One region of the Paenibacillus sp. FSL H7-0716 genome, then DNA from elsewhere that is predicted to be linked to it. Evidence: predicted binding sites of a transcription regulator. Region 1 holds the regulator's gene; each other region holds the start of a gene.
The links. Region 1 encodes Rex, which represses fermentation and respiration genes when NADH is low (regulators of the CRP and FNR family bind a similar motif). Its sites were predicted from a motif close to TTGTGAAATATTTCACAA; they were not measured.

Region 1 (8,067 bases):
ACAATTGCTGGATCAAGATCACCACTGCGAGTCCCCATCATCAAACCTTCCAGAGGAGTCATACCCATCGAAGTATCCACAGACACTCCATCTTGAACAGCAGTTACACTACCTCCGTTACCGATATGACAAGTAATGATCTTCAGATCTTCCAATGGACGCTCCAAGTACTCCGCAGCAGCTTTGCTTACGAAGTCGTGTGATGTACCGTGTGCGCCATAACGACGAACTTTATATTTATTGTACAGTACTCTAGGAATCGCGTACATATACGCTTTTTCAGGCATTGTTTGGTGGAATGCAGTATCGAATACAACAACCTGCGGTACACCCGGCATATTTACTTCAGAAGCCGTAATCCCCATCATTGCTGCTGGGTTATGCAGGGGTGCAAGGTCAAACAATTGACGAATTTTAGTCTTGGCATCAGCGTCCACAAGTGCGGAAGCTTTGAAGAATTCACCACCGTGTACTACACGGTGACCCACAGCATTGATTTCTTTAATGGATTCAATAACACCATGCTCTTTATCCGTTAGGCAAGCTAGAACTTTACGAATCGCTGTGTTATGCTCCAAAATTTCACTTACTTCTGTTACTTCAGGTTTACCAGTAGGTTTATGGTTCAGAATGGAGGAATCCATCCCGATACGTTCCACCAAACCTTTAGCCAAAACGGATTCATCAGCCATATTGTACAATTGATATTTTAAAGAAGAACTACCGGAGTTAATTACTAGAATATTCATATACGGTCACCATCCTTGTCGTACTGGAAGAAGCCTTCGCCTGATTTCATACCCAATTGTCCTGCACGCACCATCTTCTTAAGGATCGTGGAAGGACGATATTTCAGCTCACCATATTCACGGAACATATTTTCGAGTGCAGCAAGAACCGAATCCAGACCGAATCTGTCAGCCATTTCAAGCGGTCCATATTGGAATTGATAACCAATACGCATAGCATCGTCAATATCCTGTGCAGAGGCAACGCCCTCTTGCAGCACATGCATAGCTTCATTGATAAACAAGCAAATGAGGCGTGATGTTACAAATCCTGGGGATTCATAAATCATTACACCTTTTTTCTCAACAATTTCATCAACAAAGGATTTTGTATCTTCAAAAGTAGCATCTGAAGTTTTCAGACCGCGTACAATTTCAACAAGATCCACTTTAGCTACAGGGTATATGAAATGCATTCCGATCACGCGTTCCGGATACATTGTAGAACTTGCAAGTTCAGTCAAGCTAAGTGTTGACGTATTGCTGGCAAGAATAATGTGGTTTGGACATACTTGATCCAGTTGATTCAATATTTTTTTCTTTTCTTCTAAATCCTCAACGATTGTTTCGATAACCATGTCACAGGAGCTCAGCTCTGCGAAATGTGTCACTTTTTGAATGCGGCTAAGAATCAGCTTCTTCTCAGCTTGAGTGATCGCCCATTTCTCCAGTTGCTTATCTAGACTTGTCTCGATCATTTCGTAGGAGTAGTCCAGTTTCTCAGGGGTTTTCTCCACCAGCAATACATCCAGGCCCTTGGCTGCCAGCATTTCGGCAATCCCTTGTCCCATTGTGCCACCGCCGATGACACCAATTTTCTTGAAATTCATAAAAAAGTCTCCATCCTTTCAGGTATCTATACTTTTGTATTGTACCTTGTCTGTCGCAAAAATTTATAAAGCCCGACATATAATGATATCTTAGCATGCCTGAAAAGTAAAAAAAAATAACCAGCATAAATATTTATGCTGGTAAACGCACGCTGTCACGAAATTGACATCGAAATTGCTCTCCAGAGAGCACTTCTTCCTTCATTAAAATGTCAAGGGAGTAATCAAATACATTTCGTTGCTTTTCAAGGTGGTCGTGAGTACGTACCATCAACTCATCCAATATTTTACTATTTTCCTTCATAAGCTCTTCAGTGGTAACCATTTCCAGCTTGGCGATACCCAACGAAGTCAATCCGGATTTCATCATGGTTTCGACAATATTCAGGGCCTGATCAAAATCACCACGTGAACCTGTGCTTCGTCCGCCATAATACATTTCTTCTGCAGCCGCTCCACCAAGTGCGATCATAATCTGATCTTCTAAATAATCCTTGGTGTACAGATACTGCTCTTGCTGAGGATTGTGACGTACATAACCAAGGGCTTGCCCCCGCGGAGTCAACGTAACCTGACTAACACTTCCCGGACGAAGCAGCTCTGCCATAATGGCATGTCCCAATTCGTGAATCGCCACACGTTTTTTCTCTTCGTGGTTAGTTTCTCTGTCCGTTTTTTCCCCCATCATAACCTTGTCAATCGCCATCGACAGATGCCGCTGCTCAACCTCTGTCAATTCCTCACGCATCATATAAATTGCTGCCTCATTCATAACACTTTCGAGCTGAGCACCGGAAAAACCATAGGCTTCTTCGGAAATTTTGTCGAGGTTCACATTTGCATGAAGCGGCTTATTTTTGGCATGCAATTCGAGAATCGATTTGCGGCCTTTTTTATCAGGCATGTCCACTTGAATATGACGGTCAAACCGGCCAGGACGCAGCAATGCTGAATCAAGCATTTCTTTTCGGTTAGTGGCTGCTACCAGCAAAATACGCGGTGTTTCGTTGTTATAGATCCCGTCCATCTCGGTCAACAGCTGATTCAAGGTCTGATCATATTCTCGCTGCTGTCCGCCTTCACGCTTACCGCCAATTACGTCAATTTCATCTATGAAAATAATAGCGCTTTGCTTATTTTCCTTAAGGGCGCGGGTACGGGCATCCTTAAACAAATCGCGGATACGGCCGGCACCGACACCTACGTACATTTCTACAAACTCACTGCCTGATGCTGCTACAAATACAGAGTTCGTATAATGTGCTGCTGCTCTAGCCATAAGGGTCTTACCTGTTCCTGGAGGGCCTGTAAGCAGAATCCCTTTCAAAGGCCGAATCCCGAATTTGCTGATTTCCTCATGCCGTATCAAAAAATCCAACGCTTCACGCAGCTCCTGCTTTGCATTGTCTTGCCCGCCAATTTCTTCAAAAGTAAGCTTTGAAGGTCCATCCTTCTTGCGTTTCTTCCCCGCACCTGCATTTACCGCAAGTCCGCCTCTTAAATGAGCAATGATAAGTAAAGCCGTGAGCATCCCAGCAGCAATTACAATCGGGAATATATTAATGCCTAAAAAAGCCATAAAAATAAACAAAACAGGAACAAATCCGATTAGAATTTCTTTAAGGTATTTAGGCATTATTCCATACCCCCAATGTCGCAGGTTTACGCGGCAAAATAATAAATTTGCTTTCTTTTCCATTACTCAAGCTTACATAGACATTATTGTCGTCAATTTCTGTTGAGGCTATCACATTTTTATATTGCGGATATTGCGCTTTGAGTCCATCAAGTTCTGTGGGTATAAGTGTATATTTACGGCTCTCCATGGCTTCAGCTACAGAGAACATCGCTTTATCCCAGTATTCATCCAGCAGTTCACTGGAGTTCTGTTCTACATCAAGTTTTAGTGTACGTCCATCAATCATCGATTTTCCTTCTTGGGAGACGTACTGAACCAGTTCACGTAATTTCGTGCCTGGCTGGAGATCAAGTTTCAAAGTGACCTCATTGCGGTTAATACTGATATGAGAATTATTGACGCCCTCATATTGAGATACAATCTTCTGAAGTGGTTCCTGCATTGCAAACTGACGATATAAAAAGAAGCCACCAAACAATAGAGTAGCCGACAGTAGAGACGTTATCAGCACAGGTACAAGACGTAATTTCAAGAAACGTCCTCCTCTCAAAGATGACAAAATATAAAGCTCAGTATAATAATTTATAGCTACTTGAGAGCTCATCAGAGAGACTGAAGTCTCTTATTGCTGTTCTAATTACAAGTAGTAGTATATCACAGGTGTATATACTAATTTCAAAATAAATGTGAATATATTTAAAATTTAATTTTTTAAATATTTCCATCAATACCAAATATATTCCTCACTTTCGACAAAATCGGCCTTGATTTTTAATCAATCGGCCTATTTTTGTGTATGAATTTAAGAGAATATTCGGTGATAACCACCCATTCAGTATATCACTTAGTATATCACTTTTGTACATCAAATAAATGTAAACAAGCGAACTTATACTAAGTTCGCTTGTTTACTATGCCACCCTTAATTTCCTTATGTTCAGCTTAACTTTTAGGTAAACTGTAACCTTCGCCCATTCGGGACCCATCCGAAAAGCGATAAAATTGATAATAATACCGACCGCTTTGTTTATAAAAAAGCTGCCAAGCATACTCTCCGTTATATACTCCCGGCAGCAAGCGTTCAATCGTTATGTCCGGAAGATCAGCTTTGATAATGCCGCGTATTTGGGCTTCCGAGGTTCCTTTACTTAGTTCCTCAGCAAACACTGCATCGTCGCCTTCAGCAAATTTTCCATCTACCGTAAAGCGGACCCAGACCATAAGAGCAGTCCCGGCTTCATTTTTCCCTGTTAATACCCAGTACACTGCATTTTCATCCCAAACCGATTTTTGTGCTTTGGTTACCTCTGTTAGACCCGCTCTGGTTTTGGCAACATCCTTAGCGATATCACGCTCGTTCCATTGATCTTTCATAATATAGGCATAGAACTGGATAAGTCCAAACCCCAGGAGCAGAATCAGAACTGACCCCAGGAGGATCCATTTTTTCCTTTTCTTCAAGGTACAGCTCCCTTTCTAGTAATATATCTTTTTTGATTATATAACACACCCGCGTGTTTATCCAAAATTTCATAATTTTCTAGCTTTCCCAGCCTTAAAAATACACAAAAGGCCGCAACTTTTGCTAAAAGCAAAAAGTCGCAGCCTTTTATTTATTCGTTATTCTCCAGACTTAACGCTTCAATAAACCTTCGAAGGCTTCTTGCGCTTTACGCCGGATAGCTTCCTCATCCAGGGTTAAGCATTGTCCATGCTTGATGACCTGTTTACCATTCACCCACACATGCTCAACATCCTGAGCGCTAGCAGAGTAAACTGCATGAGACAACAGATCTGTGTGTGGCAGCAAATGCGGCTGATCGATATCAATAGCAATGAAATCAGCTTTCATCCCTACAGCAAGTCTGCCTACATTATTTAAAAAGATGGACTGCGCGCCATATTCTGTAGCCATACGCAGAGCCTCTGGAGCTGGAACAGCCGTTGGATCACCGCTGACACCCTTATGAATGAGAGCTGCAAGCCGCATCTCTTCAAACATATCCAAGTTATTGTTGCTTGCCGCGCCATCCGTGCCAAGAGACACCTTCACACCAGCTTTTAGAAGATCAGTAACCCGAGCCACTCCGCTAGCCAGCTTCAAATTACTGCCCGGATTATGAGATACACCCACATTATGGCGAGCCAAGATCTCAATCTCTTCATCATTTAAATGAACACCATGTGCAACTATCGAGGGACGTGTGAACATTCCAAGCTTCTCTAAGTGAGCTACAGGACGCAACCCGTAATCCGCCACATTTTGTTCCACTTCACGTTTCGTTTCGGACATATGCGTATGCATCGGTAAATCCAGATCATGCGCTGCCTGCACGAACTTAACCAGGAAGTCCGGAGGGCAAGTATAAGGGGCATGTGGCGAGATCATAGTAGTAATTCTACCGTCAGCCTTTCCATGCCAGTTACGGGCAAAAGAAATCGCTTCCGCAAGCTTGTGATTCTGTACATCCTCTGGACATAACCCGATCACACCACGCATCAATACGGAACGGATACCTGATAACTCAGCTACCTCGGCTACTCGGTCCATATGATCATACATATCGAGGAAGGTCGTAGTTCCACCCTTCAGCATTTCCAATACAGATAAGGAGGTTCCCCAGTATACATCATCTCCGGTGAACTTTTCCTCCATCGGCCACATCTTCTCCTGAAGCCACACTTGTAGCGCTAAATCATCTCCATATCCACGCAGCAAAGACATCGCCGCATGACCATGTGTGTTTACAAGTCCAGGCATGAACAGCAGACGGCTGCCATCAACCACTTGCACTCCAGCTTCCATCTGAGGCTCTTCTTTTCCTATGTAAGTGATTAAATCATCTTCAATAGTCATATATCCACTCAGAACCGGCTCATCCGTTCCCGGAGTCAGAAAATACCCGCCCTTAATTATCGTTTTATTGTTGTTCATGTTCGCTTTCTTCCTTTCCATCCCGCAAGTAATAAGCAAGACTTTGCAGATCAGTTGTAAAATCAGCTGCATGCACCCGGATATTCGGTGGTGTCTTCAGAATCACAGGGGCAAAGTTCAAAATCGCTTCAATCCCAGAAGAAATGAGAATATCTGCTACATTTTGAGCTTCTGAATCAGGTACGGTAATAATGGCAATGCGAATACCTTGCTCACGAATCGTGCTGCCTAGTTCATCCATCGGTTGCACAGTAAGGGAGTTGATCTTACGTCCAACCTTAGGAGCGTACGAATCAAATATAGCCGTGATTTTCATAGTATCTTTAAGATATGCATTGTAATTAGACAAGGCATGTCCGAGATTACCTGCTCCAACTAAAGCTACATTAAGCTGTTGATCCAGCTTTAGGATATGACGGATTTTCTCAATAAGATACGTTACATCGTAGCCGATACCTTTTCTGCCGAAGTCACCAAAATATGCTAAATCCTTACGAATCTGTGCGGGATTAAGATCAAGCTTTTGTCCAAGTTCCTGAGAGGAAACTGTTAATATTTCGCGATTCTGGAGATCATTCAAAAAACGCAAGTACACAGGTAGTCTGCGAACAACGGCTTCTGATATTTTATCCGATTTCATATTTTTCCTCCTAAAAATAATAATGTTCTTGTGTAAATCCATATTCAAACGTCTACCTCTCCTTACTAAGGGCGGTACTGTAACAGACCGCCCTTAAGGATAAGGAGGAGCTAAACTGAAGACGAGCGTTTTAAGAAGCGCCGCCATCCTCTAGCCATTCCGCTATGCGAGGGACCATTTGATCAGTAAGCATATGCTCCATTTTGGGACCAGGCAATGAATAAAGGAAATACTTTCCGTAATGAGATTCAATAACCCTTGTATCATAAACAATAACTATTCCGCGATCCTGCGCCGTGCGAACCAGTCTTCCGAATCCCTGCTTAAAACGAATAACCGCTTGAGGAACTGATAATTTCATGAACGGATTCTTCTTCTGGGCCTGCAATAACTCCGACTTCGCTTCCGCCAACGGGTGATTCGGCGGTTGAAACGGAAGTCTCACGATGGCCAGGCAAGTCAGTGCTTCACCTGGAATATCTACACCTTCCCAGAAGCTGCTCGTCCCCAGCAGAACGGATGCTGCACTGTCCTGAAAGCGGCGGATCAGCTTACTCCGGCTGCCACCTTCCACGCCTTGACCAAGCACCGTAATCTCTTGTGAGGCCAAAGCCTCTTTAAGCGGATCATATACCTGACGCAGCATTTTATAAGAAGTAAACAGAACCAGCATCCGCCCACGTGTTGTTTTAGCAGCTTCCGATAATGACTGTACGAGTGTATCGACAAATCGAGCATCGCCCACACTGCCCTTCACACTAGGAAAATCACGCGGTATAACTAACAGTGCCTGCTCACGATACTTAAAGGGAGATGGAAGGAGTGAGGTCATTAGACGTCCCTCTTCCGCAGCTTCGTTAAGTCCGAGATTATCAATCATAAATTGAAAAGATTTATCTACAGACAGCGTCGCCGAGGTAAGCACGATGCTTTTTTTCTTATCGAAGAACAACTCTTTAAGCTGGCTGCTAACATCCACAGGGACGGCATACAGCTGTAGTGATTTGCTGCGGTAATTTCCATTTGCCTCCAGCCAATATACTACATTATCGTCATTCAGCCCCATAAAGAATCTTACTTGCTCACGGATGGAAGCCAAATCCTTAAATAAACCGCTAATATCAGTAACAAGACTGTCTGCTGAGGATTGGCTTTCCTGGTCACGCATCTCGTTAAGCATTTTATCACCCTTACGGATGATGTCGCTTAACGTCAGATTCATAGTGTTCTCTAGC
Region 2 (8,067 bases), on a different contig from region 1:
GTTCTGCAAGTACTTCATTTTCCTTATGCTCTGTCACTTTAATGTCAGTGATCTTGTTATCTAATAAGGAGACTTGTACTTTAATATCGCCATGTTTACCTTGCCCAACTCCTTCAAAGACTTGAACTCCGTTTGCATCTGAAGCGGGCTCTGCATCTTTACTGCCGCAAGCAGCAAGCGTGAACATAAGACTGAGGACTAGTAGAATAGATAACAGCTTTTTCGTGTGAGTTCGCATAATATCTCCTTCATTCTGTTGTGGATTGGTTACATACACTAGGGAGAGGAAGATTTGCTAGGCAAATCCTTTATCTCTAGCCTAGACATGAATGTTATTTCATGTGAAAATATGCACAAGACTTATTATAGATTTAGTACAGCATTATGTATTTGCACAGATTAGTGTTTTTTTGTCTTTTTCGGGCATGTAAGAAACGGATATTGTGAAGGGCTATGATTACAATGAAATCAATTCACTTAAAAATTACGTTAATCGCAGGAGGCTGCTTCTTGCTGCTGTTCGTTGCATTGCTTGTAACAATATATTTGGAGATGAACCATACGGTTGTCCCTTTGAATAAGAACTTAACGCAGCAAGTGGTTACTGCACGCAGCGACCAGATTGATTATTGGTTTAATCAGCGCATTGGAGAGATAGACATGCTTGCTTCTCTAGCTTCGGACCATCAGTGGACACGAGATGAATTGCTGCAAGAGTTCGATAAGTTCGAGGCGAAGAAGAAAGTAGAGTACGAATCCATACGCGTGGTGGATATTCACGGAAATTCCTGGTCAGCAAGGGACAAGCCTTTTTCGATACTAAACCGACCCTACTATCGAAAACTGCTGAATTCAGATTCCAATTATGTGGTGAGCAATCCGATCGTATCCAAAGCGAATGCAGCCGAAATCGTCGTCATTCTTTATCGCGTGAATCCATCGGTGAATGATGAGGTAGCTTATATTGCCGCAGCCGTCTCCGTCAAGAAGATGAGGGAGATTGCTCAAGATGTAATGCTATATGACCAGTCAGGCCAGCTTATCGTCGATTGCAGAGAGCTGGGTGAAGGAGATGGAGCGGAGGATGCAGCAGATAAGAAGAACATGAGTGTGTTTGAGGCTCCAATTCAAAATGTGGAGGGCTGGAAGTTAGTACTCAAAGTACCGAATTCAAGTCTATCGCTCGCGGTGATCAAAACCCAGCGGACTGCATTGCTGGTAGGCGTTCTTATCGGTAGTGCGTTTATCGTCTTTCTGATGCTGCTTGCTTCTTCCATTATTCGTCCAATTCAGTCGCTTCGCCAGGTAATGGAAAATGTGCAGAACGGCAACCAAACCATACGAGCAGATGTTACGCGCTCGGATGAGATCGGCGATCTTGGACGAAGCTTCAATGACATGCTTGTTCAATTATACGCTGTGGAGCAGGACCGAAAGGAGATGGAACTCAGACTGATTCATGAGCAGATCAAGCCGCACTTTTTATACAACACATTGGATACGATCCAGTGGATGGCAACGGAACATGGAGCAGACAATGTGGTGGAGATGGTGGAAGCGCTTAGCGCGTATTTCCGATTAGGGCTTGGCACAGGCAGTCCCTACATTCTACTTGATCAGGAGTTGTACCATGTCGAGAGTTATCTTCATATTCAAGGTGTGCGATATGAGGAGATTCTGGACTACGAGCTACGATATGATGAAAAGCTTGCTCAGTGCCAAGTCGTTCGCTTCATGCTGCAGCCTTTGGTGGAAAATGCGATTTATCACGGGATTAAGCCACTTGGGGATCAAAAGTGCAAAATTTCGATCACAGCATATAAACAGGTAGATTATTTGGTCATTAAGGTTGTAAATAATGGGGTTATGATTCCTGAAGAGAAGCTTGAACAGATAAATCAAGCCCTAATTGATGATAAATATGATCGTTCTGCCACAGGCTTTGGGCTATACAGTGTAAACCATCGCATTCGACTAGCTTACGGGGTGCCATATGGCCTTGCAGTAAAGAGTGAAGATGGCATTACCGTTATGGTCATTCGAATACCTTTGGACGGGGAGTGGAATGAAGATGTGGAAGATTGTCATCGTCGATGATGAAACGATCATTCGCAAAGGCTTGCGACAATACATTGAGGAGAGTCCGTATCTTTTTGAGGTTGCAGGAGAAGCGAAAAGTGCAAACGAAGCATTGAATATGGTGGAGGAAGCCCCACCACATGTATGTCTTGTGGACATCAACATGCCGAATATGAATGGGCTCGATCTGATGAATATATTGCGCGAACGCTGCCCGTCGGTTCTGGTTGTCATCATCAGCGGGTACGATAACTTTGAATATGCGCGTCAAGCCGTGCAACTGCAAGCATTCGATTATGTATTGAAACCTGTGCCGAAGAGTGATCTGAACAAGCTGCTTCATCGGATCGATGAGCATCTTCAGGTAAAATATCCTTTGCATTCACATGAAGGCAGGGTGGATAAGGAGCGGGAGCTTCCCGGGTATACAGGGGATGGAACAGTGCTTATCCAAAAAGTGACCGAGTATATTGACAGTCATTATCAGGATCCGGAGCTGTCTATTACTCGAGTAGCAGCACTATTTCATATCAACCAAACCTATCTTAGCAAGCGTATGAAGCAAGAAATCGGTGCTTCATTCCTTGACTATGTCACCGAGCTTCGGATATCGAAGGCGAAGGAGATTCTGGATGACGTAATGCCGAATATCAAAATCGGGGATCTGGCCGTGAAGGTAGGGTATAAGAGCCAGTACTATTTTAGTCGTGTGTTTAAAAATAGAGTCGGCTCAAGCCCCTTAGAGTACAAAAAGCATCCGTTCGGTTATGGATAGGAGGGCTATTCTCGTCCCTCTGCTGCATGCCATAGATGGACAAGTATGAGAAAAAATCGTTATTGAAGAGATGGCATCATTGCCGTCTCTTTTTTGTTTCACTTTTTTAGTATTGCACTGACTCTGGTTACCGCTACCGAATCCTATGATCACAAGCATAAACGACTGCACGAAAATTAACGTTGATACTTATGTTTAAGCCCTCTCTACTCTGCTGGGTGACGGGAATCATAGACGTACTTGCGTGATGTTGCTACGATGTTCCATGGAAATTAAGTGAAAGTGATCACAAGAAATTACAGAAGGAGTTATTTTATCGTGAAAAGAATTGTAACACTGAGCACACGCAAACTGATGGATACCGCAAAACACGGCGGATGCGGCGCATGCCAGACCTCTTGCCAGTCCGCTTGTAAAACTTCCTGCGGCGTTGCAAACCAGAAGTGTGAAAATGCAATGAACAGATAGGATTCGGAATTTTACCGCCCATTGCTCTGCTGATGGGCGGCTATTTTTAAGAAATGGATGCTACCTCTAAAGGAAGGCAAAGCCGTTTCTACTTGTGTGCAAAAGGAGCTTGATTAGCAAGTATGATTCATCAATATAAACTAAATGGATACAATATCGTGCTCGACACTTACAGCGGCTCAGTACATGTTGTTGATGACCTAGCATATGAAATTATAGCGCTTTATGAGAAAACTTCTGTCGACCAAATCGTGACAATGATGTTGGAGAAATATAAGCATGATTCCACCATTTCTGAGAGTGACATTCGAGAAACCATCGTGGATATCGAGGAGCTTATAAATGATGGACAGCTCTTTACAAAAGATGAGTATGAGAACCTCTCGCTTGATTTAAAAAAACGAAAAACTTATGTTAAGGCGCTCTGTCTTAATGTTGCGCATACCTGTAATCTATCATGCGACTATTGCTTCGCCAGCCAAGGGAAATACAACGGAGATCGAGCGATCATGAGCTATGAGGTTGGACAAAAAGCTATCGATTACCTGCTTGAAAATTCGGGTCATCATCGCAACCTGGACATCGACTTTTTCGGCGGCGAGCCGCTTTTGGCCTGGAAAGTAGTTAAACAGATCGTAGCTTATGCAAGAAGCAAAGAACAAGAATACAAAAAGAAGTTCCGCTTCACCTTCACGACGAACGGGATGCTGCTGAACGATGAGGTCACCGAGTTTTTAAATCAGGAAATGTACAATGTCGTATTAAGCCTGGATGGAAGAAAAGAGGTTCATGACCGGCTTCGCCAAACGGTTAACGGAAAAGGCAGCTACGATCATATTCTTCCGAAGTTCCAGGAATTCGTTCGAAAGCGCGGAGACCAAGAGTACTATGTACGGGGAACTTACACTCGTAACAATGTCGATTTCACCAACGATATATTTCATATCGCAGACCTTGGTTTTGACAAAATCTCTATGGAACCAGTCATCTGTGATCCAAAGGAACCCTATGCACTTACCGAGGAGGATCTCCCGGAGATATACAACCAGTACGAAATTCTTGCCAAGGAAATGATCGGTCGCGGTGAACAAGGCAAGGGGTTTACCTTTTATCATTACATGCTTGACCTCTCGGAAGGACCTTGCATCCAGAAGAGAATCACTGGCTGTGGTTCGGGAACCGAATATCTTGCTGTCACCCCTTGGGGAGAGCTTTTTCCTTGCCACCAGTTCGTAGGGGATGAAGAGTATAGCATGGGGAACCTCTGGGATGGCATCACAAAGCCAGAGCTGCAATGTCAATTTAAAGAGAGCAACTGCTACTCGAAGCCGGAATGCAAGGACTGCTGGGCGAAACTCTACTGCAGCGGTGGTTGTCCTGCCAATGCACTGCACGCGACGGGTTCCTTGGTCGGAACCTATGACTTCAGCTGTGACGTCTTCCGCAAAAGAGTCGAATGTTCCATGATGGTAAAGGTGGATGAATCCATTAGAGCGATGGAAGAACAACCTAACTAATTAAAATAACGTATCAATAAACCATAACCGAGAAATAGACACTTTTAAATAAAGTGCTCTTTCTCGGTTTTTTTGTACGGAGAAGAAGGACTGTAAGACAAGAGAGACGATCAGTTTCTGCAAATTGCAGATTACTGATCGTCTTTTAATATGAATCTATGGAATAAATTCCGTGCGATAGGTTGGTATATCGTTGTTTTAGCAGTTGAGAACATTGCTAGCCGTGTTTTAGTATAGTTATAATGAGCTGTTTGAAAAGGAATGGCCGCGTTGTTAACCACTCATAATGAAATCGACAGCTTCGGGAGGGGCGATTTGGGGGAAGTGTTGAAGTTATACAATTTTCAGAACGAAGGCTTTGCTACACAGTTCGATTATTTGACGCTAATCAAAACCTATATGCCGTCGGGAGATACGCCAGTGAAATTTCCAGAAGTATTTGAGAATGAGATGAAAATGAACAGGTGTTTGGAGGATGAATCATGAGGGTTAAAATATTTCTTATCGTGACTATATTGTCTGCCTATTTGGTTGGATGTAGTAATTTATCGGTATTAAAAAATCAAGATGATGGAATTGCAAAGAATATCCCTACGATTGAACCATCAATGCATGCCGGAAAAGAAAATAATCTTATTCCAAGTAATACATCTGAACCTTTTGTAGGGAGTAAGGATTTGGATAGTGAAACTGAGAAGTTCTTCTATGGAACTTGGAAAGTTGAAAACCTTTTAGGATTTGCGAATTCTTACAATGATGCTTCAGAATATTCAATAGGCAAAACGTTATTGGTGATGAAATTATAATCAATAAAGATTCCTTTTCATCAAAAGGATTTGAACACTATCCTGTTTGTCAATATGAACTAGAAGCACCACTCTATAACATTACAGAAATACATTATAATAATGACTCTTTTTATAGAGTTGATAAAATGGATATGCCGAGTTTAAGCATAAATGATGAAGTGAAAGTATTAAGTGTCTCCGACTCTTCTACAGGACTTGCTATACCCGTGAGTTTTTTGGATGTGAATAATGACAGACTTATCTTGATATTAGAGGCAACACAATTTGAATGAAAAGAGTCACGGAGTAAAGGTCATGCAATGTTTGTCATTGATGAAAAATATTTTTAATTCCTTTTATGTGAGCTATTCTAAAATAAACGAGATATTTATACTAATGATATAAAGTTATAAACAGCGCACAAGGGAGTGTTTTTGTGAATCATGCATTTACGTTAAATGATATTAGAAATAACATAAAGGAGTATCAAGAGTCAGTTAAAGCCATTGGAATATTGATTGCAAGACCGAATATTCAATTTGTTAAAGAACAAATTTTATGTGACATTAACTATTTTTATCATAGGTCTGGAAAATATATTGACTTCTTTTTGCCTGGGTATGGTGCATATTGGTATGGGCACTATCCAGATGAACAGAATATTTGTAAAGTAGACGGGGTTAATTGGTCATACAGTGATAAAATGTTCTGCATATTTATTGATGAATTAGAGCGTCAAACCAAATGGAAGTATAAAGGTGAAACTGAATTAATAATTATTAATGCTGTGAATGGAGAATTCGATTTTACTAATACATTTTCAATCTGGTTAGACTCAGCTGTTAAAGATGAAGCCATCTATTCAGTAAGAACATTTATGGAAGATATAATTAGAACTTCAAGGATAAAGATTGAAACAGCCGATTTGAGAAACACAGCCTTGATTCAAACGATTGGAACAGAAGCTTTGGATTATATTATAGAAAAGCTTCCTTTTGAATCAGGTAAAAAAATAAAGAAAACCAAATACTTCATCAAGAGAAACCTCTCTCTTAATTAACTTCTAGGCGATGATCAAAAATCATTGTAGTTATTCACTTTTATTATCCTAGCTCTAAAGATGGGGGATTCTATGCTTATTAAGGCAAGATTCTTGATAAAATGAATGCAAGAATTGTGGTGAAGTTAAGAGAGAAGAAAATCTTCATCATTATAATGAAATTATTGATAGTAAAGTTAAAAGAATGTAGCCACTTTCCTAATAAAAGTAGTGTTTACATTCTTTGTATTTGAGTATTGAAATTCAAATATATAGCTGATTATCTAATTACAAAATGTAATCAGAGTTATGATATTTATAGGTTGTTGGATGTCGGATGTTAATGAATGTCTCAATTCATTAACAAAGAATATTTATTTTTAATTAACACTCTGTTGTTGTGTTCGATTAATTTTTATTAAACTACTGTTACTTCAGACGTCTACTGTTTCAAAATTTGAAGTTGATGATAGAACTCTTCAAGAAAAGTCAGAGCAAGTTTAACTGGCACTGCATTGCCTATTTGTGTAGCTATATTTTCACTCGATCCCTCATTTGCTCCCCCCCCTAATTTTCCGGTGAACTTATAATCTATTGGAAAGGTTTGAATAAGTGCAGCTTCTCTCATACTGATAGCTCGATTTTGTTCAGGATGACCAAATCTACCTTTAGTATAGGCCAAGCAGCCACATGTAATAGTAGGAGCATAATCATTAAAATTCATTCTCCCATAAACATCGCCGAAGTTTACATTCTCTTTCGTATGACATTCTAATCCAAGTTCTAAGTTAGAAGGCCAATCAGATCTGCTACCTCCGTTTTTAGGGGTATTCTGAATACGTTTCAAATTAGTTTGTGAAAGGTTTCTACATTTATGAAGCTTATCAATCGGATCTATAGCTCCCGCTGCAAGAGGCGCAAGATTATAAAAACTTAAATAATCACCCAGTTTGGGAGTAGTTATCTTTGCCGGCCAAATATTCAAAGGCACCTTAATAGAAGGAATACCTTTTGAGGAGTAAATGATACTTGCTTCTGAATTTGGAAAAGTAGAAATCTTTTTGCCGATCAAAATAAGTCTCTTTCTACGTTGGGGGACTCCATAATTAACAGCGTCTATCACTTCGAATCTTAGATGATATGAAGGTCTTCTAATATCCTTTTTATTACCTAAAGAATCCAGATTTGTAAGTAATTCAAGAAAAATATGAAATATTCTATAGTTCAATATGTTATCAACATTCTCAAAAAAAATAAACTCTGGTTCAAATAAATTTGTTACTCGGATAATTTCAAGTGTGAGTTTGTTTCTTTCGTCAGAGTTATTTATACTTTTTTTTCTATTATGTCTTGAAAATCCTTGACATGGTGGAGTAGCAATAAGCAAATCAAGAGTTTGGT
Region 3 (8,067 bases), on a different contig from region 1:
ATCCAGTACCACACGAATACTAATGGAATGACCGAAACAAAAACAGCTGCGAGTAAAATCGATACCTGAGCCTCTGAGATATGAAGTACATATTTTGCATAAAAAGGGATCATCGAGCTTACAAGTCCATTCACCGTTTGAGCAAAAGAGTTCGAAATATTAAACACCCAAAACTTTTTATTCCGAATGGTCTCCCGAAAAGCCGGAATCAACTTCAAGGGTTCCTGCTCTGTGAACTCCTTCTTTTCTTGGACATTCATCATACATAAAAACATAAACACTCCAAAGAGACAGGCATACACTATAGCCATATTAGAGAAACCAATAGCTGCAAAAATAATTGGAGTTAAGGCAGTACCGATTAACAAAGCTACAACTTGATAGCCTTGCTGAATCGCGGAGGCTTTTGCCCGAATACGATCTCCACGGAAGAGCTCCGGGAGTAACGCTCCATAATTCACCCATAACACAGTGGCGACAGCCTCATAGAAAATAAGTGTGACTAGAAACCAAGTGAACAATCCATTCTCAGATAATCCGCCGGGAGGGGAGAAAACCAGTACAAATGCCAGCATGAATAACGGAATTGAGCCAAACACCCATGGTCTGCGTCGACCCAAACGAGTATCTGTGCGATCTGACCAATAGCCGAATAACGGATTGTTTACCGCATCCCAGATCAGGAAGATTGTTCTGGCTAATGTAGCAAGTCCAATGCCCAGCCCTAATTTTTCTACATAAAAGTAACTGTAAAATGAACTAAATGCCTGACTGGGAACCATCATCGCAAACATGCCTAAAGCAAAGGTGTACGGCGAATTGATCCATTTATGCTTCACTCACATACCTCCCATATGGTAAAGATCCGGTTGTAATATATTACCATACCATTGAGAGAACGCCATCAAATTTTTCCTTCATAGAATCTATGGATAAAAAAAGAGGCTCCGCAGACCATCAACAAGTGGCTGCGGAGCTTTTTCACAACTAGACTATAAAACATCCTTCAGCTTGCTCCGGCTCTGAACATCCAGGGCTAGATAATCTCGGATTTCGCATCTTTTTCCATTGATATCCGTAAGAATGATTCGTTTATGACTTGGATACTGCATATGCTCGTGCAGGTTCCGCATAACGATCCGGGTCTGGCCCAGATTTGTTTGCAGCTCCCAAATCCACATATCCGCTTTTTGCTTAATAGAATCAATGCGGGTTACAACCGGGAGAAAATACCGCAGCCGGAGCTCTGTGTCCACTTCCACCCGACTTTCTTCATCGAGCTGATCAATGTCACGAATGACTCCGATCTCTTCACTCTTGGAGTTACGAACTGAAATATACTCCGTGGTATATTGGAATGGAAATATACGAAAAAGAATTAATTCCTCATAGACTTGACCCTCCACTACTCCTTGAAACACGCCACCTTGACTGCGGCTAAAAGAGATTGCACCCGGTTCAAGAATGTTAATCTCATAGGGATCTTTAGGATTCAATTCCCCGTTAACAAGATTCGGATCACTCATGCATCTCAACCCCCTTAATCTGCGACATTTCCTTCTGTGCCTCAACTAGCTTGAAGTAAGCACCTTCTGCTGCAAGCAATTCCTCATGTGTACCCACTTCAATGATCTTCCCGCGTTCAAGCACTACAAGCCGGTTCGCATTTCTTAGCGTGGATAATCGATGGGCAATCGCGAATGTCGTTCTGCCTTTTACCAGTCGCGAGATCGCTTCTTGAATTTGCCGCTCGGTCACTGTATCTACAGAAGCCGTTGCTTCATCTAGGATTAGAATTCGTGGATCGTGAATTATTGCTCGGGCAATAGACACTCGCTGCTTCTCTCCACCGGACAATTTATGGCCACGTTCTCCGACTCTGGTATCATAGCCATCCGGCAATTGAACGATAAAATCATGGGCATTGGCGATTTTTGCTGCACGCATGATTTCTAATTCCGTAGCGTCCGGTTTAGAATAGGCAATATTCTCAGCAATCGTTCCGTCAAATAGAAAGGTCTCCTGCAGCACTACACCGATCTGACTACGCAGATCTGACTGGCTGATATTTCGGATGTCCACACCATCGATGGTAATGGTTCCCTCATCTGTGTCATAGAAGCGGCAGATCATATTAATGAACGTCGACTTACCGGCACCTGAATGTCCGACCAGACCAATCATCTCGCCCGCACCCACTTTTAAATTCACGTTCTTGAGCACAGGATGATGTTTTTCGTATCCATAAGTAACCCGCTTAAACTCAACCTCACCATTTACGCGGCCGATGGCTGCTGGATTTACTGTATCAGGCACATCTGACGGTGTATCCATAATCTCAAAGACCCGATCTGCTGCTGAAATCGCATGGCTGGCCCAGTTGATCATTTGGCTCACCCACTGCAAAGGTCCGAGAAGCATCCCAAGGTAGGTCACCAAAGCGATTAGCGTACCGATGGATAATTGACCCTCTAGCACCGTTTTTCCGCCATAAAACCAAATTAATAACGTACCCACACCAGCAACCAACGCAAAAGCAGGAAACATCCCCTGCCATAAACCTTCGATCCGAATATTATGCCGCACCAGCTCCTTATTGGCGACCGTATAACGTGACATCTCTGTTGTTTCCTGGCCGAATGCTTTGACTACACGAATCCCCTGCAAAGAATCGCCAACCAAAGCGTTTAATCTAAAAATAGATCTCCACTGCTGGTACCAACGTCTGCCAATCATCGGCCATAACACAGTCGACAGCACCACCATAAGCGGCATAGGCAGCATAGCAAGCAGCGTCAGCTTCCAATCCATACTGAACATAATAGTGAAAATAGCGATTACCCGCAGCGATTCACCCGAGACCCAGATTACACCGTCAGTCATAAATTGCCGCATCGCCTCTGAATCATTATTCACCCGTCCAATAAATTGCGAAGATTGTCTTCGGTCGAAAAAAGATAACGATAATTTCATCAAGGAATGATACACATCATGACGAAGATCACCCATGATTTTGGAACCAATCCATACCCCTATAAGTCCACGTACAGTCTGCATTAAAGTAATTACTAAGGACGTGGCTGCTAGCCCGATCACAATCCATAGAAGCGTTGAGCCCATATCCTTTTCTGTCAACACATTATCAACGATCATCTTCGTCAAAAAAGGTGGAACAAGCTCTACCAATGTAGTAAAAATCAACATAATCGCCGCAGCGATCATTTGGATCTTATAAGGCTTGGCGTAGCTCAGCATCCGAAATAGAACCTTGCCGTTACTCTTGCACACCGGACAAGCTTGCGAATCTTCCGGCAGTGGATTGCGGCATTTTGGACAATTCCTTGGAAACTCTTTTTCAGAAGCGGTTGGCCGTTCCTCTCCTTTAGCTACAGCGCCAATTAATTTAGCAGCAAAACCGAATATAGAGGTAAGTGATGCTGTATAACGTATAAGTATAATAGGCCCCTCTTGGGTATCCACAAGCAACGAGCCGCCGCCTACCCCGCCTACTACCCGGGCATCGGTAATATTCGAGACTAGAAGCTTTGAGACCAGTTTCCCGTCCGTCCCCCAAACGGAAACCTCCTTCTCAGTCAATACAAGCCACTGCTCACCGAATTGCCCATCCTTCATTAAATCAGATACAGAGTGAAATAAAGGTTGTTCTGTAAGCTGTATTTCTATAGACTTGGGAAGTTTATCAATAGATGTCATACATTTCTCCCCTTTCTTTACCCACCTATTTACTCACATATATTTACAGTGGTAAAGATGAAAAAATGATTATAATTGTTTTGTATGGTTATTTAAACAAATAAAAAGACACCTCAAAAGGTGTCTTTTTGTATTACTTCCTATGGTACTGGCTATGCGCTTATTTCAAAGCTTTCCATACCCAGTTCTCTACTTCTGGCAAATCAATACCCTCTTCACGAATGAATTGGTGATGTTTCTTAACGATAGCATCCATTTCATCTGCGATCGCTTTATAGTCGTTAGCATTAGGCAAGCTCAGAACAGCTTCCTTCGCCAAGTCAAAGCGGTCCATTTGATTCAATACGCGCATATCGAATGGTGTTGTGATATCGCCATTCTCGCGATATCCGTGTACGTGCAGGTTATGGTTATGGCGATCAAAGAACAAGTCTTTAATCAGGCCTTCATATCCATGGAAAGCGAAGATAACTGGTTTATCTTTTGTGAAAAATTGATCAAACTCTTCGTCAGATAAGCCACGCGGATCTAATTTTTGACTTCTCAGTTTCAACAAGTCTACCACGTTAATATATCTAATTTTAAGGTTCGGCAGTTTTTCATGCAGGATAGAGATGGCAGCCAAGCTTTCGATAGTGGGTTCTGTACCTGCAGAAGCAAAGACAACATCAGGCTCTCCACCTTGATCGGTGCTTGCCCAGTCAATAATCTTCAGTCCTTTATCCACCAGCTCTTGTGCTTCATCCGCACTGAACCATTGTGGGCGAGGATGTTTGGAAGAAACAATCAAGTTAATTTTTTGACGGTCATTTAAGACGGTGTCAAAGACAGCCAGCAAGGAGTTGGCATCAGCCGGCAAATACTCACGGATAAATTCTGGTTTTTTATCAGCCAAGTGACCTAGCAAACCTGGATCTTGGTGAGTGTAACCATTGTGGTCTTGTTGGAATACAGTTGAAGTTGCTACCACATTCAATGATGGAATATCCGCACGCCAGCTTTGATCTGTTGCTTTACGCAGCCATTTGAAATGCTGAGTAATCATCGAATCCACGACACGTAAGAAAGCTTCATAGCTTGCAAAGAAACCATGGCGACCTGTCAATACGTAACCTTCAAGCAAACCTTCCGCCTGATGTTCAGACAACTGGGAATCGATAACACGGCCATAAGAAGCTAGGAATTCATCATTCGGTTCAATCACTTGATCCAACCATTGACGTTTCGTTACTTCAAAGACAGGTCCCAGACGGTTGGACATTGTTTCATCCGGTCCGAAAATTCTGAAATTGCGGTTCTCTTCGTTCAGAGAGATAACATCTTTCATGTATTTACCCAGAACGGCCATATCTTGTGCTATTACTTCACCTGGTTTGGAATTATCAAGTGCGAACTTACGGAAATTCGGTAAGTTTAGATCTTTAATTTGGTTGCCAGCATTAGTAACTGGGTTCATTCCCATACGTCTGTCGCCAGTTGGCAGAATCTCAGCAAGTTCAGCGTTCAGACGACCATTGTCATCAAATAATTCTTCTGGTCTATAGCTGTTCATCCACGCCAATAACGCTGGAGCATGCTTCATATTCTTTTGATCCACTGGAATCGGCACCTGATGGGCACGGAACGAGTTCTCATTCGGAACACCATCCCATTGCTTTGGACCCGTCCAGCCCTTAGGAGAACGGAAGACCAACATTGGCCAAACCGGACGCGTAAGGTCATTGTTGTCACGTGCATTCTTTTGAATCGCTTCAATTCTTTCAACGATGGTATCAAGCACCTTAGCCATTTCTGGATGCATTAGATCAGGATTTTCGCCTTCAACGAAGAACGGTTCCCAACCCATACCTTTAAAGTATGAAGTAATTTCTTCTTTGGATTGACGAGACAGAATCGTTGGGTTACTGATTTTGAAACCATTTAAGTGCAAGATCGGCAGAACTGCACCATCAGTAACTGGATTGATGAACCGGTTGGAGAACCATGAAGCTGCTAATGGGCCAGTTTCAGCCTCTCCATCACCAATAACAACAGCGGAGATTAAATCTGGATTATCCAGAATTGCACCTACACCGTGGGATAGAGAATAACCTAATTCGCCACCTTCGTGAATCGATCCAGGTGTTTCAGGGGCAGCATGGGAAGCAACTCCACCCGGGAAAGAGAATTGTTTGAACAATTTCTTCAGTCCTGGGATATCTTGTGTGATTTCCGGATAAATTTCAGTATAGCTACCATCGAGATAGGAGTTCGAAACCATGACCTGACCGCCATGACCAGGACCCTCAATATAGAACATATTCAAATCATATTTAGTAATGACCCGATTCAAATGGGCATAAATAAAGTTCTGGCCAGGAATAGTTCCCCAGTGTCCAATTGGCTTAATCTTTACGTCTGCTTCTTTCAGCGGTTCTCTTAACAACGGATTATCTTTCAAATACAGTTGACCTACAGAGATGTAGTTAGTTGCGCGCCAGTATGCATCAAGCTTCTCTAAATAAGTTTTTGATGAGTAATCAACATCCATGGATAATACCATTTCTTCCACTCCCCAAAATTTTTTCTGTGTCTACATTGCCGTAATTTCTTCCACAAGTACATCATACCGCCGCGAAAAATTAATTCAACCTTTTCAACAAATGATACGGTCCAATTTTGTGAAAATATGAACATAGTATGAAAAACGGTGTCAATTGTCTGTAAAAATACGTCAATATTAATATATATGTAAAAATATGGGCTGTAGTTTTCGGGGATATTTGCTACTTGTCCTTCATCTATTTTGCACAAAATAAAAAAAATAAGACCGAGAAAAATTCCCCAGTCTTACTTTTAATGAACGGACACAAAGGTATTAAATTTTAAGTATTTATAGTGGAAGCGCATATGGGAGAATTCAAATGGCGTGCCATTATCTAAAAAGAAAATCCCTTCCATAATGCTTACTGGCTCATTCGCCTGCAAATGCAGCAACTCTTGATCCGTAGCCTCAGAGGGTTCTGCGGATATCGATAAAAAGGATTTGGTTACCGCCAGATTTCGTGAATCCTCCAAATAATTAAAGATAGATCCTTCAATAATGGTCTGATTTAAATTCTGTACAATTTTGATTGGGATATAACCTGTTTCAATCATAAAGGGTTCATCATCAAAAAGACGCAAGCGAACGATTTTGTATACAAAATCATGTGGTCCTAAAAACAGATCCCGTTGCAAATCATCCGTTGGTGGAATGACCTCGAATTTCAAAACTTTAATCTTTGGCTTCTTCCCATTCATTTGAAAATTGTCGGTGACACCTAAATTAGAACCTTCGTAGTTAAAAATAGATTCATTTTTTATGTATAAAGGATTTATAAATGTCCCTGAGCCACGCTTTTTAAAAATAATGCCGGCATTTGCCATTTTAGTCAGAGCACTTTTAATAGAACTACGACTCACTTGATAAGTTTCACTAAGCGTTCGTTCATCCGGTAATTTCATGTCGGGAAACTTCCCAGCAAAAATTTTCATTTTTAAGTCATCAATAATTTGCTTGTAGACAAACTGTGTCATGAAGTACTCCTTTTCAGGTCGATACAAGTTTTATTTCAACCTTTACTATAACATAATAACCAGACGTTTATAATCTATCCGGCCAGCTTATTTACGTCGGCGATTTGTCATGCGATTGTACATCACTAAACCGGCAATGACCATGCCCAGCGTCCCCATACTACTTGCTGATTCAGCCTGCATACCAAACAAAATACACAGGTTAGTGACCAAGCTTTTTGTAAGTACAGCAACAATAATTAACATCAACGGGCGCCAAATGTTGTATCTTCTCATCCAGGCAACACTCCTAATCCAATTTTCTCAAACTATTGATCGATTTCATCTATTATATCACAAGATAGTAACCGCATTCATTTTCTATAACCGTAAAGGATTCGAAGCCGACGAGCATTTTTACTTCCCCCTATCTTTTTCTGTATTCTAGCCTAGCGAAGCGACGTCTATGCGTCATATTCGGTTTCAACTCCTCAGCTCTTCCTATCCGTCAATTACGCCTTTATTCGACTTTTGGTCTGGACTTATCCATTTTCACGGATTATAATAACGAATGCACACCAAAAGACGAACATTAAGGCGGAAATCATGAGAAATTATATGCAAATATTCCTAGGCACTTCATTTTCTAGCCTATCCCCAAAAGAAATTCAAATTTTAAAGGACCATCTCTTCTGTATCAATTCGGATGGGATGATAGAAATGATTGTTGCACCGGAGCACCCCGACTATCAACCCTTGCTTGATGCTTATCAAGGTCAGGACAATTTTCATGTATTAGCTGAAGGCCAGTATTTT
Region 4 (8,067 bases), on a different contig from region 1:
AGTGTAGCTATAACGGTCCATGACAAAGCCCATTCTTCCCCCGTTACTGGATGATCCGTCGTTTCCGAGCCCATATCGTTCCATCTGGTAGGTTCCTTCCGTCCAGGTCCAAACGATTTTTTTATAATACATCTTCACTAAGTCACTTAGGCCCGCCTCGGAGAGTTTATTACGGATTTCTTCTTTAAATAACTCCGTACTTTCTGCCTTATTATAATTTGCATCCTGCTGATAGATAGCGTAGCTCTCCCGGTTGTCCCAGAACCCAAACGTCTCCAGATTGATCCCCATATTCAGCCACATGTAGACAGGTGCAGAATTTTCGTTCATCGGTTCATCTACAACATTCGTCGCCTGCAGCACAGCATTTTGCGTCCAGCCGGGAACATTAAACAATATGGCCGTGATAAACAAAGCGCTAAAAACCTTTTTCACCCCGATAGAACGTATGTTAAATAAAAGACCCGCCACCACGGTAATCAGAAAAATAACACCGATACTGCGGAAATAGTTGCCTATTGCCAGTAAGAGAGCTGCGAAGAGAATATCCTTAATGGACCTTCTTTTGATAAATCTTATGGCAAAATATAAAGCACTTGTCAGGAAAGCGGTAGCGGTCACATCGTTATAGATAAAATTACTCATAAACAATGAAGGGATATAGGTTGCGGCAAACACGAGGATGCCATAATCCTTATCCTTGGACTTATAATTGAGCTCTTTATACAGCATGTAAATCATTAATGAGGTTAAGAGTGAAAACAGAATATTGAATATTTTGATTACCAGATAATTATCCGGAAAGATCAACAACAACGTCTTTAAATATAAAACGATCGAAAAATTAAACGGAAACATATGCAGATAGCCGTTCGTGTCAAACGACGAATAATCATTCCTGTACAGCATGTCGAGTGCCAATGAAAGCACTGTCTGCGAATCATCCGTCGGCAAGCGTGGAAACAGAAAGATAATCACCATCTGGATTGCAAAAGAAAATAGCAGTGTGGCTGGAATGACTATTTTCCAACTGTACTTATTAAGCTTCAGGCACATTTTATACAAAATAACGCTTAATGCCAGCACCACTGCGATCACTAGAATAAAAAGACCCAGCTGTTGTCTCTCCAAAATTGGCGTGTCCCCATATACGAAATAATTATATTTCGCCCTAATAAAAAAGGAGGATGCGATAAAAAGACCGATAAAGAATGCAAGTATGAGATACAATGTTTTTTGAATTCCTCTTATCATGGAAAACCTCCTTTGCGCAATCGAAAGCCCTTTACAATCCACTGTCCCGATTCATAAAAAGCATTATAAACACCCAAACTGAAAATCCAATGAAAATCGGATATGTGGGAATTCGCAAAGAAGAGATTTAGAAAGAGGGGTACGCAAATAGACCGCCCACTCACAAAGGCATGCGGTCTATCTGTCGTGTCCTATTTGCTGAAGCCTACCGCTTTTAAAAGCGGATATTGCGTACATCAGAAGAATTTACTATCCATCTTTTTTAAAAACCGATTATCAGCGATTAAACTTTTCACTCTCTTCGTTGTATTAGGCCCTTTCGGTGTGCTACCTCTTCTATTCAGCAAAATCCACCGTAGACATGCCCAGGCTTCAAAGATTTCAAGTTCTTCCTGATCTATATCATTTTCCAATAGATAAGCAGATCGGAACACATCAGCATAACGCTCGGAGATATATATTTTCAGCAGAATAAGTGACCAGGCAAAATCATATCTAGAGTCTCCCAACTGGCCGTTCGTCCAATCAATTATGGTATATCGCTCTTTATCCTCCACTATATTTCCGATATGAAAATCCCCATGAATGATACAGTCTTGCTTCATTGGAGTTTGCTCAACAAGAATAGTCAACACATTATAAATATCAGATTGTTCTTTGGCTTCAGGGAAAAAGTAGCCGATGAAATCGTATTTTGGCAGTTGTATATTTCCAATCTCTTCAACGCGAATTTTATGTATTTTTGCTAATAGGTTTGCGAGTTCCTTCATTTTCCGAGTATTCATTTTATGAATAGGGGTTCCGTCAAAACCTGTTAACAACACCTTATATCCCTCCGGATTGATTCCCCAGCCCACTGGTTTAGAGACGGCTACTCCTCGTTCGGATAGAACATCCAATAAACGATATTGAAACTGGACATCCGGTCTGGATTCCTTATTCCATGTTTTAAGTACATAGCTCTCTTGATCAGAATTAATCCTTATGACCTCAGCTTCAAATCCTTGATCCATTGTATGCGCAATTAAGCTGTCTTCCTGATTTAATAAGTCGTTTATGATTTCGTTGTGCTCTAGCCAATTTATGATAGATATAGGAGTTTTCAAAAATGGGTTCTTCCTTTCAGAGTCAGCTACAACAGATTTACGCAACTCAAAATTACAAATAACATAAAATAGATTGTTCTATCCAGTACATAAATACAGTATCCGGGCTTTCCTTTTCAAACTTTTTCATTTTTAAATACATATCCATTCCATCAGAAACATCATGCCATAAATCCGTAAATACAAAATCATATTTTTCCTTAGACATATGTTGTTCTGCATATTCGAAAGCATCTGCTTGGATAAGCCTGATCTTATGAGCATTACTGAATTGTGGCAGTACATATTTATTAAATAGATCAATGACATCTTGATTTTTTTCAACAACCGTTATGCTTTCAACATTAACTTTTTCAGAAACCATATAAGCATAATAGCCAAGTCCAAGCCCAAACGTAAGAACATTCCCACACGCTTTATCAACAGCTTCTTTCATTGTTTCTATTTCATTTGGCGTGATCGTCATCCAGATTCTGTCATTCTCCAAGACAGCCGGGAACATGAATTCAGTTTGAAAAAAACCAACCTGAGGAATTTGTCTTCCCTCTTCTGTCCGGATGATATCATTGCAAACAAAACCTTCAAAAGGTTTATATTTTTCATATTTTAATTCACTATTATTAATCTTTATAGTGGGTATCTTGATATTTTTATAATATGGATTGTCATAATATTCATTTGCATCAAGCTTATGAAGCATATTGCTAAAATATTGGTTGAACAATTCCTTATCATCAACATTATCAACCGTATCCATCCCAAAAGCAGCAGCCAGCATTAAACCAAAAGCGTATTCATAAGATACACCACAGTTTACGATTTCTTCAATTTCTTCTTTGTTAATAAAGTCGGGGGTATTATTCAAATAGCGGCTTAGTAAAGCAAACACTTTATAGTTATCCTCTTTTACTTTTTCTTTTATTACATTATTAAATTCCATATTCTCACCTATTAATTAGAATTTGTTTCTATGTCTCATGTTAGTCTTTCCAGATTGACTAGTAGGCAATACTCTCATTTTACCATTTAAAAATCCAGAAGAACAAAAACCGCTTTACTAATCCGTGACAGTTACCACTTCTACAGTGAGAAAATCTCACGCCAAATCTTCTAGTTATATGGTTTATGGTCCATTTTCCGCCTAATCCGCTCAATATTTCGTTACCCTATGTTAGAATAGACGACTTGTATAATTTGTGAAAACTTTCACTAATAGTCATGATTGATGGTATACTTAATAAGAAGATGAACTAAAGAGAATAACGATGGAAACTGTGGACGTAACCGTAGAAGATTTGAAGTTAGGAGAATAACAGCGACGCGCGCGCTTCTCCACTTCCAACTCCCTCTGATACTTCCTTTCTTTTTTGTCGGGTTCTTTTGGTACATCTTAATAGAGAAATATAAAAGTGGAGGGTTAACAATGAAAAAGAAAGCAGCTGGTGCTCTGAGTCTCGTCCTCTCTGTCATGCTCGTTACCGCAGGTTGCGGTAATGGAAACGACAAGGTGAACGAGAGCAAGAGTAATAACAACGAGAAAAAAGAAGTTGAAGCCGTCTCCGGGGCATCTGAAGCAAGCTACACACCATTCGATCAATTAAAAGATAAATATGATATCATCATTGTCGGTGCGGGTGGTGCGGGAATGTCCGCAGCGCTTGAGGCCAAAGAGAAAGGCATGAACCCTGTTATTTTGGAAAAAATGCCGGTTGCCGGCGGGAACACAACCAAATCCTCTTCGGGAATGAATGCTTCTGAAACGAAATTCCAAAAAGAACAAAACATTGAAGACAGCAATGATTTATTTTATGAAGAGTCATTAAAAGGTGGCCATGACACTAACGACAAAGAAATGCTTCGTTTCTTCGTTGATAATTCCGCGAGTGCGATCGATTGGCTGGATTCCATCGGAATCCGCTTGAACAATATCACCATTACAGGCGGCATGAACGAAAAACGTACACACCGTCCTGAAGATGGCTCTGCTGTGGGTCAATACCTTGTCAAAGGTTTAGTGAAAAACGTACAAGAGAAAGAAATCCCACTTTTTGTGAATGCTGATGTCAAAGAAATCACTGAAAAAGACGGCAAAGTAAATGGCGTCAAAGTCCTCTTTAACCAAACAGAGGAAAAAACAATTACGGCAGATGCTGTCGTTGTAACCACTGGCGGGTTCGGTGCCAATATGGATTTGATCTCCGAGGTAAGACCTGACTTGGAAGGCTACGTTACTACTAACCAAATCGGCAGTACCGGAGACGGCATCAAGATGATTGAGAAACTCGGCGGCACAACCGTCGATATGGATCAAATCCAAGTTCACCCGACTGTGCAGCAAGAAAAATCCTACCTCATCGGCGAAGCTGTTCGTGGGGAAGGCGCTATCCTTGTTTCCAGTGAAGGCACACGCTTCACCAACGAATTGGATACCCGTGATAAAGTAACGGCTTCCATCAATACACTGCCTGAAAAAGCAGCTACGCTGGTCTTTGATTCCGGTGTTAAATCCCGTGTGAAGGCTATTGAACAATATGACAAAATGGGCTTCGTGATTCAGGCGGATTCCATCGAAGCTTTGGCCAAAGAAATCGGTGTTCCAGAGGATAAGCTGGCAACAACGCTTGATACTTGGAACAGCGCCGTTAAGAATAAAAAGGATGCCGAATTTGGCAGAACTACAGGAATGGACAATGACCTGTCCACTGGTCCTTTCTACGCTATTAAAATTGCTCCTGGGATTCACTACACCATGGGTGGTGTGAAGATCAATACGAACACAGAAGTTCTGAATAAAGATGGTGAAGCTATTCCTGGTCTGTTTGCGGCAGGTGAAGTTACAGGCGGCTTACACGGACAAAACCGGATTGGCGGCAACTCTGTTGCAGAAATCATTATTTTCGGCCGTCAAGCTGGGATCAAATCTGCTGAATTCATAAAAGCAAAATAAGTAGATACTAGATACTATAGGCCTCACAGCAAAAAGCTCAAGCATCGGCAAGTTAGCCGCTGGCTTGAGCTTTTTTAATGTAATTAATCGCCAATAGTTCGGATAATAGTATCAAACGGATCTAATTCCAACGTTTGTTGTCCATATTCTGTATCAATCGTAGTTTTTTGAAGCTGGTCGCTATTGTTAATCACGACGAGTATTTTACTTTCTGGATAATACGCACACTCTGTATATAAATTATCCGTAATATACTTTGTGTCCTTTAACTCATTCCCGGCATAACGAATCACATTTAACAGCAATCTTGTATTTTCAAAGCTTAAGGTGAAAGAAGGCAGGTAGATCCCCTTTCCTTTACCAAAGGCATGGGCAGACAATGTTATCATCCCACTCTTTTCACACAATACCGCTGCCGAGCCATCCGTAAGATAAATGTTATTTTTAGGTGTTATGCTGGCTCCTTCAGGCACTAAATCTTGCTCATCTCTAGCCTCAAATGTCCATCTTCCATGAGCTACCTTGGAGCCTGTATCCTCATCCAGACCAAGCACATGGGCCATTCTGAAAAAGCTGTCATAACCTTCAAGCGCCGAAGGCTGATTGACACCTATAAAAGTACCGCCCTCATAAACCCACGCTGTCAGTAAGTCCACGCACTTATGGTCACTCCAGTATTCTCCGCCACTCCATGCTGAACCTGCCGAGCCGGCATTAATCACTACATCACACTCTTGTAATACTCCCTTACGGATATCTTCAAAATCAATGAACTGGACTTCAATCGGCAATCCGGACAAAGCCTCATTGATATGAATCAGATCATGCATATACGTTTCATGGAAATGCCCGGACAAAGTCCACGATCTCAATTTACCCCAAGTGTGTAAAATGGCTACCTTCGTCTTAATGTGATACGGTTTGCCTTTATGATGCAGCTCTTTAATTTCTCTGAATTCATCCGCGATCTTTTCGATATAATCACAAAAATCCGGATAAGGCTCTACAAGATGCAAATATCCGCCCAGTCCAATCCGATCTATAGGCTCTCTGAGCAAGGCGCGCCGGATATTAATCCAATACTTTTTGGCATCGAGCGTAGGGTTACCTCCCTCCATAAACGTAGGGAGCCCTCCCAATCCAACCGGAAATAAATAGGGATGCAGCCGAATCTCATGGGTATCTACTTTTACACCAGAACAAAGCCTTGCCTCATACCCTGAGAACACACATTTAATCATCCCGTCAAAACCAAACTCCTCAAAACGGTCATTGTAAGGCTCCATGCCAACCCAACTATCATCATAGAAGACATACGCCAGCTTATCGTGCTTATGCACAATATCAATTAATTGCTTACCAAATTCGATGACAAAATCATTGATAAATGCCATATAGTCCAGCTTCCGCTGCTGCGCCGGGATATGACTGACCCGATATTTCCCACCATTCACAAAATCCTCGGCCGTGAGCGAATACCCATATTTTTTGGCAAACAGATCAAGCGCTCTTGAGCTTACCGTAAAATCATATGAACCCCAGTCCGAGAACAAATGGCGATTGCGCTCATCACTGCCCCAGATCCAGGCGAAATTATAAAAGAGGGAGGTAAACCGAACCACTGTTGTTTCCTTATGCTTATGACACCAATCTTCTATCCAATGGAGTAAATATTTTTGCGTTTCTACATAGATGGGATCGATCTGCATCAGATGCTCTTTTTCCCAGTGATTCGTGGTGTGATTGTACATGGAGATCTCTTCCCAAATCCGGTAGACCATGAAGCTGACTGTGTATTTATGCCAAGGTGCAATTCCGGTAATGACTACATTTCCCGATTCCCGCTCATAATTCCACTGTTCTCTTGGAACCTCTTCGCCCGTCGTTCGGTCAAAAACCTGCCAGTACTTAAACGCCTCTTTGGAATCATTCACTCGGAATTGTTCAGCAAAAAAATCCTCCATCAGATAGATGGATAAATAATCTTGTACCGCTACCTTCGGATTAGTTATTAAAAAGCTCTGCTGCAGCTTGTCTGAATTCTGTGACGCCCATTCGTTGTGATCTCTGATGATGCAGATTGTAGAATAAATGCCGTATCCTGCGTTGATAATCTCATCGGACAACTGTGTGCCGTCACTGTCACGGATGACATCAGCACCCCAACGTTCAGCTAATTCCAGGGTCAATGCCTCATAACCGGATTCTCCCGGCAGTGTAAAGGCCCCCGTTGTTTTTTTGGACAACTTGGATCCCTCCTATTTAAGCATATCGGATAGAAAAGCTAATGCTAAGCCTTGACCCCAGCCTTGAATCCAGTCTTTTGGAATATTGCGGTATCCTTCCCGATCCTTCATAACCGCTGTTCCGCCAGAAACACCTAGTACCCGTCCATCATCACTGATATTGTTCAAAATACCTTTCAGGGCCTTTTGCACATATTTGGTATGCAGCGGGTTGCCGTTATTGATCATAGCAGCCGCAATGCCGCAAGACGCGGATACTTCTTCATAAGACTCCTCATCATCTAGTACAGTCCGCCACAGGCCGTGCTCCGTTTGCACCAGCTTGAGTGCGGCCAGTTGATCGCGCAGCGAACACTCTACGTCCATACACTGGGGATACAAATACCATTCTTTCAAAAGCTTTTTAACTTGCGACATAGTGTATGCGCCCCAAGCATTCGCTCTGCCCCAGAATAGTCCAGACATGTGATCCTGCTTCACATTATTGTAGCCGTGGTACCAAAACCCGCTGCTA

Region 2: scfA (six-cysteine ranthipeptide SCIFF) is a predicted target of Rex. The motif match lies at 3,129-3,146, and genes of this name have one in related genera.
Region 3: MHH60_RS25740 (phosphoketolase family protein) is a predicted target of Rex. The motif match lies at 6,373-6,390, and genes of this name have one in related genera.
Region 4: MHH60_RS16940 (flavocytochrome c) is a predicted target of Rex. The motif match lies at 3,555-3,572, and genes of this name have one in related genera.

What each region holds. Positions count from the first base shown of each region.
Region 1 covers NZ_JBBODA010000002.1:23,502-31,568, forward strand. Annotated here, with positions in the region: gene MHH60_RS02935 (acetate/propionate family kinase) at 1-749, opposite strand, end outside; gene MHH60_RS02940 (3-hydroxyacyl-CoA dehydrogenase family protein) at 746-1,618, opposite strand; gene MHH60_RS02945 (AAA family ATPase) at 1,752-3,254, opposite strand; gene MHH60_RS02950 (hypothetical protein) at 3,247-3,789, opposite strand; gene MHH60_RS02955 (cell wall elongation regulator TseB-like domain-containing protein) at 4,200-4,718, opposite strand; gene MHH60_RS02960 (amidohydrolase) at 4,891-6,192, opposite strand; gene MHH60_RS02965 (redox-sensing transcriptional repressor Rex) at 6,179-6,832, opposite strand; gene dinG (ATP-dependent DNA helicase DinG) at 6,963-8,067, opposite strand, start outside.
Region 2 covers NZ_JBBODA010000012.1:150,765-158,831, reverse strand. Annotated here, with positions in the region: gene MHH60_RS17125 (flavocytochrome c) at 1-238, opposite strand, end outside; gene MHH60_RS17120 (histidine kinase) at 511-2,097, shown strand; gene MHH60_RS17115 (response regulator transcription factor) at 2,072-2,854, shown strand; gene scfA (six-cysteine ranthipeptide SCIFF) at 3,173-3,322, shown strand; gene scfB (thioether cross-link-forming SCIFF peptide maturase) at 3,445-4,839, shown strand; gene MHH60_RS17100 (hypothetical protein) at 5,155-5,325, shown strand; gene MHH60_RS17095 (hypothetical protein) at 5,322-5,645, shown strand; gene MHH60_RS17090 (hypothetical protein) at 6,064-6,687, shown strand; gene MHH60_RS17085 (DNA cytosine methyltransferase) at 7,109-8,067, opposite strand, start outside.
Region 3 covers NZ_JBBODA010000028.1:28,847-36,913, reverse strand. Annotated here, with positions in the region: gene MHH60_RS25755 (MFS transporter) at 1-839, opposite strand, end outside; gene MHH60_RS25750 (DUF1854 domain-containing protein) at 993-1,526, opposite strand; gene MHH60_RS25745 (ABC transporter ATP-binding protein) at 1,519-3,714, opposite strand; gene MHH60_RS25740 (phosphoketolase family protein) at 3,875-6,256, opposite strand; gene MHH60_RS25735 (GntR family transcriptional regulator) at 6,550-7,272, opposite strand; gene MHH60_RS25730 (hypothetical protein) at 7,360-7,548, opposite strand; gene guaD (guanine deaminase) at 7,858-8,067, shown strand, end outside.
Region 4 covers NZ_JBBODA010000012.1:110,468-118,534, forward strand. Annotated here, with positions in the region: gene MHH60_RS16925 (glycosyltransferase family 39 protein) at 1-1,254, opposite strand, end outside; gene MHH60_RS16930 (aminoglycoside phosphotransferase family protein) at 1,491-2,360, opposite strand; gene MHH60_RS16935 (spermine/spermidine synthase domain-containing protein) at 2,413-3,300, opposite strand; gene MHH60_RS16940 (flavocytochrome c) at 3,784-5,307, shown strand; gene gnpA (1,3-beta-galactosyl-N-acetylhexosamine phosphorylase) at 5,391-7,553, opposite strand; gene MHH60_RS16950 (glycoside hydrolase family 88/105 protein) at 7,566-8,067, opposite strand, start outside.